DNA from 2 places in the Erwinia sp. BNK-24-b genome. Region 1 is predicted to be linked to the other one. Evidence: predicted binding sites of a transcription regulator. Region 1 holds the regulator's gene; the other holds the start of a gene.
The links. The regulator sigma-54, encoded in region 1, starts transcription at its own class of promoters, with help from an activator protein. The targets are predictions, from matches to a motif close to GTTGGCACANNTTTCGCTNT.
Positions count from the first base shown of each region.

Region 2: ACMGGR_RS17620 (gamma-glutamyltransferase family protein) is a predicted target of sigma-54. The motif match lies at 1,567-1,586, and genes of this name have one in related genera.

Region 1 covers NZ_CP179901.1:384,959-388,337, reverse strand. The annotation lists gene lptA (lipopolysaccharide ABC transporter substrate-binding protein LptA) at 1-99, shown strand, start outside; gene lptB (LPS export ABC transporter ATP-binding protein) at 103-828, shown strand; gene rpoN (RNA polymerase factor sigma-54) at 877-2,310, shown strand; gene hpf (ribosome hibernation promoting factor) at 2,333-2,620, shown strand; gene ptsN (PTS IIA-like nitrogen regulatory protein PtsN) at 2,817-3,296, shown strand; gene rapZ (RNase adapter RapZ) at 3,372-3,379, shown strand, end outside.
Region 2 covers NZ_CP179901.1:3,841,576-3,844,954, reverse strand. The annotation lists gene ACMGGR_RS17620 (gamma-glutamyltransferase family protein) at 1-1,532, opposite strand, end outside; gene hpxU (MurR/RpiR family transcriptional regulator HpxU) at 1,727-2,563, shown strand; gene ACMGGR_RS17610 (transporter substrate-binding domain-containing protein) at 2,841-3,379, shown strand, end outside.

The DNA.
Region 1 (3,379 bases):
CAGGCTTACGGCAGCAATACCGGTAAACGCGTTACTACCGTGCTGGTGCCTTCGCAGCTGCAGGATAAAGGCACCCAGTCAAACAAAAAGAGTAATTAAGTTATGGCAACTTTGATTGCGCAAAATCTTGCTAAGGCCTACAAAGGCCGCCGCGTGGTGGAAGACGTTAGCCTGCAGGTTAAATCCGGCGAAATCGTTGGCCTGCTTGGCCCGAACGGCGCGGGTAAAACCACGACGTTCTACATGGTGGTTGGTATTGTGCCTCGCGATGCGGGCCGCATCATTATTGATGATGAAGATATCAGTATCCTGCCGCTGCATGCCCGCGCGCGTCGCGGCATCGGCTATCTTCCCCAGGAAGCCTCGATTTTTCGTCGCCTGAGCGTGTTTGATAACCTGATGGCCGTCTTACAGATCCGTGACGATCTGACCTCGGAGCAACGTACCGACCGCGCTAACGAGCTGATGAATGAGTTCCATATCTCCCATCTGCGTGACAGCATGGGCCAGGCGCTTTCCGGTGGGGAACGCCGCCGCGTGGAGATTGCCCGGGCGCTGGCGGCCAATCCAAAATTTATTCTGCTGGATGAGCCTTTTGCCGGCGTTGACCCTATTTCGGTTATCGATATCAAGAAAATTATTGAACACCTGCGCGACAGCGGTCTTGGCGTCCTGATCACCGATCACAACGTACGCGAGACGCTGGCGGTTTGCGAGCGCGCTTATATCGTTAGCCAGGGCCATCTTATCGCCCACGGTTCACCCGAACAGATCCTTGAGGATGAACAAGTTAAGCGAGTCTATTTGGGCGAAGAGTTCAGACTCTGATAAGGTGTCCTGACTGATGATGTTTTTTGAGGAATCCGTATCCTGAATATGAAGCAAGGTTTGCAGCTCAGGCTTAGCCAACAGCTTGCCATGACGCCACAACTGCAGCAGGCGATTCGCTTGCTGCAACTCTCTACGCTTGAACTCCAGCAGGAAATTCAGCTGGCGCTGGAAAGTAACCCGCTGCTTGAACAAACCGATCTTCATGAAGAAGTGGATAGCCGCGAATATCAGGAAAAAGAGGCGCTGGACACGCGCGAGGCGCTTGAGCAAAAGGATATGCCGGAAGAGCTGCCGCTCGATGCGACCTGGGATGAGATTTACACCGCCGGTACGCCGTCGGGCACCGGCACCGACTATCACGACGATGAGCTGCCGGTTTATCAGGGAGAAACGACCCAGACGCTGCAGGATTACCTGATGTGGCAGGTTGAGCTGACGCCCTTTACCGATACCGATCGCGCCATTGCGACCGCCATTGTCGATGCGGTGGATACCACCGGCTACCTCACCGTTTCGCTCCAGGATATTCAGGAAAGCATCGGCGACGAAGAGGTTTCCGCTGAAGAGGTAGAAGCGGTACTGAAGCGCATCCAGCGTTTTGATCCCGTTGGCGTCTGCGCACGCGATCTGCGCGACTGCCTGCTGGTCCAGCTGTCACAGTTTTTGGCGGATACGCCGTGGCTGAAGGAAGCCAGACTGATCGTCAGCAATCATTTGGATCTTCTGGCCAATCACGATTTTCGTAGCCTGATGCGCGTTACGCGTCTGAAAGAAGACGTGCTGAAAAACGCCATGCAGCTGATTCAGTCGCTCGATCCTCGTCCCGGTCAGTCGATCAACACCAGCGAGCCGGAATACGTTATTCCTGACGTGCTGGTGCGGAAGATCGGCAAGCGCTGGGTGGTGGAACTGAACGCCGACAGCGTGCCCGGTCTGCGCATCAACCAGCACTATGCTTCGCTCGGCGCCGGAAACCGCAGCGACAGCGACAGCCAGTTTATTCGCAGCAACCTGCAGGAAGCAAAATGGCTGATTAAAAGCCTTGAAAGCCGCAACGATACGCTGCTAAAAGTGACGCGCTGTATCGTCGATCAGCAGCAGGCTTTCTTTGAGCAAGGCGAAGAGTTTATGCGTCCTATGGTGCTGGCCGATATCGCTTCTGCGGTAGATATGCACGAGTCGACCATATCGCGAGTTACCACGCAAAAGTACCTGCACAGCCCGCGCGGTATTTTTGAACTGAAATATTTTTTCTCCAGCCACGTTAATACCGAAGGCGGAGGTGAAGCCTCTTCTACGGCTATACGCGCGCTGGTGAAAAAATTGATCTCGGCGGAGAATCCCGCCAAGCCTCTTAGCGACAGCAAGCTGACCACGCTGCTTTCCGATCAGGGAATCATGGTGGCCCGCCGTACCGTTGCGAAGTACCGAGAGTCTTTATCCATCCCGCCCTCAAACCAGCGCAAACAGCTGGTCTGAACGAACAGATAAGGAATAGCCTATGCAACTCAATATTACCGGGCAGAATGTGGAAATCACCGAGCCGTTACGCGAATTTGTCACCACGAAATTCGCCAGGCTGGAGCAATATTCCGACCGAATTACGCAGGTTTATATTGTCCTGAAGGTGGAAAGAGTGACGCAGATAGCCGATGCGACGCTACACGTCAGCGGTGGGGAGTTGCATGCCACCTCGGAAGAAAAAGATATGTACGCGGCGATAGACGGCCTGACAGACAAGCTGGTGCGCCAACTCAATAAACATAAAGACAAGTTGAAGCAACATTAAATTTTAAAAACCTGTTGATTATTTTTACACCGCCTTTGCTAATAAAGTGGCGTAAAATGTTCCGGCTCGTCCTCTTATCGCAGGGGACGGGCCGTTAATCAATAAGGCGTGTTGCACTCGACCGATGGCCCGCAGGCAGCCTGAGCTGCCTGCCGAGCCGTTTTGCCAGGCGGAAGTAAAATTAAGTGAACCTATGATGAACAATGACCTGAAACTGGAACTGAGCTCGGTACTGAGTCTCTCCTGTACCCGCAATGGCGTGCACTGCCAGAGTAAAAAGCGGGCGCTGGAAATTATCAGCGAGCTGGCGGCCAAACAGCTGAATCTGCCGCATCAGACCATTTTTGAAGCGATCCTGACGCGCGAGCGGATGGGAAGTACTGGTATAGGTAACGGCATCGCTATCCCGCACGGTAAACTGGTAGAAGATACACTGCGCGCGGTGGCCGTGTTTATCCGTCTTGAGCAGCCTATTGCTTTTGATGCCATTGATAACCAGCCGGTAGATTTACTGTTTGCGCTGCTGGTCCCTGCCGACCAGTGCAAAACGCATCTGCATACGCTGTCTCTCGTAGCAAAACGCCTGGCCGATAAAACGGTCTGTCGGCGACTGCGGGCGGCGCAAAGCGACGAAGAGCTTTTTGAAATCATGGCGGAAACCCCGGCGGAGCAGTAGCCAGGCTGGCGCAAAGCGCTGTTTGTCAGGGAACCTTTTTCCCTTTGAAAAGGCTTAAACTCAGGAGAATAAGTCATGGTGCT
Region 2 (3,379 bases), 1.4 Mb from region 1:
CCGTTGGTATGACGAACAATCGCACCCGCATGACCCACTGCCTCGCTGAAATCCTCCAGCGCTTCGACCTCGTGGCCCAGCTCGCGCAGCTGCTGCAAGGTTTCGGCGGCAAAGCGGCCTTCCAGCTTTAGCGAATCGGAAGACTGGCCCCACGTGCGGCCCAGCAGCCAGCGAGGGGCGCTGACGCACTGCTGTAGCGGCATGCCCTGCACCACGTGACGGGTAAAGATAGCCGCCTGCGTTTGCGGCTGGCCGTCGCCGCCCATCGAGCCGTAAACCATGGTGCGGCCATCGTTCAGACGCGCGGCGGCGGGATTCAGCGTATGAAAAGGCTGCTTGCCCGGTGCCAGCGCCAGCAGGTGATCGGGATCGAGGCTAAACGCCGCGCCGCGATTCTGCCAGGTGATACCGGTATCCGGCAGCACTACGCCACTGCCGAATTCGTGATAAATGCTTTGAATAAAGGAGACGGCCAGGCCGCTGCTGTCCATCACGCCCATCCAGACGGTATCGCCAGGTCCTTTACCGGTTCCCCAGGGCGCGGCGCGGCGATTGCTGATTGTTGCCGCCAGCGTTGCCAGCTGGTCAGAATCCAGTAGCGCCTGCATCTCTTCACGCATATGCAGCGGGTCGGTGATATAGCGGTCGCGCAGGCCGAAGGCGAGCTTGGTCGCTTCGACAATGCGGTGCACGGTCTGGACTTCGTCCGCCTGGGCCATATCCAGATGATTGGTAATACCGAGAATGGCCAGCGACACCAGGCCCTGCGTCGGCGGCGTCATATTAAAAACTTCGCCATATTCATGCTGAATGCTTAGCGGCTTACGGCGTTTTGCCCGATGGCTATGTAAATCTTCCAGCGTGATGGGCATACCGAGCGCCGACATTTCGCCAGCCAGCTTGCTGGCCAGCGGGCCGCGATAGAAGCTTTCCAGACCCTGCTCGGTGAGGATGGCCAGCGTGTTTGCCAGTTCTGGCTGGGTAAAACGGCTGCCCGCGCGCGGCACTTCGCCATCCGGCAGATACGTAGCGGCGAAGCCAGGCTGACTGGCGAGTTCATGATATTTGCTGGCGGTGGCAGCGGCCTGCGACTGCGTAACGGGAATACCGTCAGCCGCATAACGAATGGCGTCGGCCAGCAGACGAGAAACCGGCATCGCGGCACCGCCCAACTCTTTAGCGACTTCCAGCGCTTCTGCCCAGCCGCTGACGGTTCCGGCCACCGTCAGCGCCGCTTTCGGCCCACGATGGGGAATGGCCGACGTGCCTTGATAAAAAGAGAAATCGGCCAGCGAACCGGCCGCGCCGCTGGCATCAATAGCAATGGGATCGCCCTGTGGCGGCATAATCAGCCAGAAGCCGTCGCCGCCGAGACCGTTCATATGCGGATAAACCACGGCAATCGTAGCGGCGGCAGCCACCATCGCTTCAATAGCGTTGCCGCCTTCGCGCAGCACGGCCAGCGCGCTTTCGCTGGCGAGGTGATGAGGCGTCACCGCCATGCCGAGCGGAGCAAGGTTACTTTGTATCATCACGTTCTCATTTCCAAAGACAGATAACTAACGTAAAGCAAGAGCTGTTCCAGTTTGCCGCTTCTCACTGATGGTGTTGAAAAAAGCGCATGCGGCACGGAAGATAAGCACTGATTGTGCGCGGCCTGGTTTTCACCAGGCACGTTATTTGTATAGGCCATATTCTCTGAAACGAAAGTTACAAGGTTCACGCTATGAAGCAGCTCGATGAACGCCTGAGAAATTACTATCCCCAGCTCTCGCCACAGGAGCAGCGCGCGGCTGACTTCATTTTCGATCATTTTGACGATTTGATTAGCTACAACAGCGCGGAGCTGGCGCGGCTTAGCGGCGTTTCCAAAGCTACCGTAAGCCGTCTGTTTAAGCGGCTTGGCTATGAAAAATATCGCGATATGCGCGATGAATTGCGTACGCTACGCCAGAGCGGTATGCCACTGACCGATAACCGCGACGCGGTTCAGGGGAATACATTACTTGCCCGGCACTATAAACAAGAGATGGCCAATCTGACGCAGTGGGTGAACCAGCTGAATGCGGGCCAGTTCAGCGAGGTGGTGCAGAAACTGGCGGACAGCAAACGTATTTTTATCGTCGGTATGCGTAACTCCTGGCCGGTCGCGCTGCATTTCCGGCAGCAGTTGCTTCAGGTACGGGGCGATGTTCATCTGGCACCCCAGCCCGGCCAAACGCTGTCAGAAGAGCTGGTGGACATTACGGCGGAAGATATGGTGGTGGTCATTGCCTTCCGTCGTCGACCACGCATTATCAAACCGCTGTTGCAGCAGCTTCAGCAGCAGACTATTCCAGCGCTGGTGATTTGCGAGCCTGCACAGGCGATTACCGCGCTGGCACGCTGGCACCTTTGCACGCCGCTGGACAGCGTATCTGCCTTTGACAGCTACGCCTGCGCCAACAGCCTGATCAATTTGCTGACCAACGCGCTGCTACATGAATTACTGAGCAAAGGCCGTCAGCGCATTCACCGCATTGCCGATCTTTATAACCAGCTGGACGAACTGGAACAGCGCTAATGGGGCACCTTTTTGGTGCTTTGCTTCGTTTTAGGGCGCTGCTGCTGGCGCCCTGAAATAACCTGTGCTGACTTTGCTCTTCTTGATAAATCTTCTCTTCCGCATCATGTGAATTATCACTTTCCGGCTGCTTTTAAAGCCTTTTCTCATTTATTTTACCCTCCATGACCGGACGCTAAAAAAACCCGATGACAACTTTTTGCGACTGGCACATTAGTTGCAGATACCTCTATCAGGAATCTTTCGTTTCATCTTGAGTTAATCGGGGAAGGGCAAAATGAAAAAAGCATTACTGATGATGATCGGCGCGACGTTGCTGTTTGCACAAACGGCAAAGGCAGATCAATTACAGGATATTGAAAAGCGCGGCGTCATCCGCGTTGCCGTGCCGCAAGATTTTCCACCTTTTGGCTCGGTCGGCACCGATTTACAGCCGCAGGGCTACGATATTGATATGGCGAAATACCTGGCGAGCCAGATGAAACTTAAGTTACAGCTGGTCCCGGTGACCAGCGCTAACCGCGTGCCTTACCTGCAAACGGATAAGGTGGATCTGGTGATCTCCAGCCTGGGCAAAAATCCCGAGCGGGAAAAAGTGATTGCCTTCAGCCGCGCCTACGCGCCGTTTTTCCTTGGCGTATTTGGGCCGAAAGAAGCCACGCTAAAAGATGCGGCGGCGCTGAGCGGCAAGTCGATTGGCGTCACTCGCGGCGCGGTGGAAGATATGGTGCTGAGCGATCTCGCGCCAAAAGATGCGCAGCTGAAACGCTATGAAGATAACAATACGACGCTGTCGGCTTACCTGTCGGGTCAGGT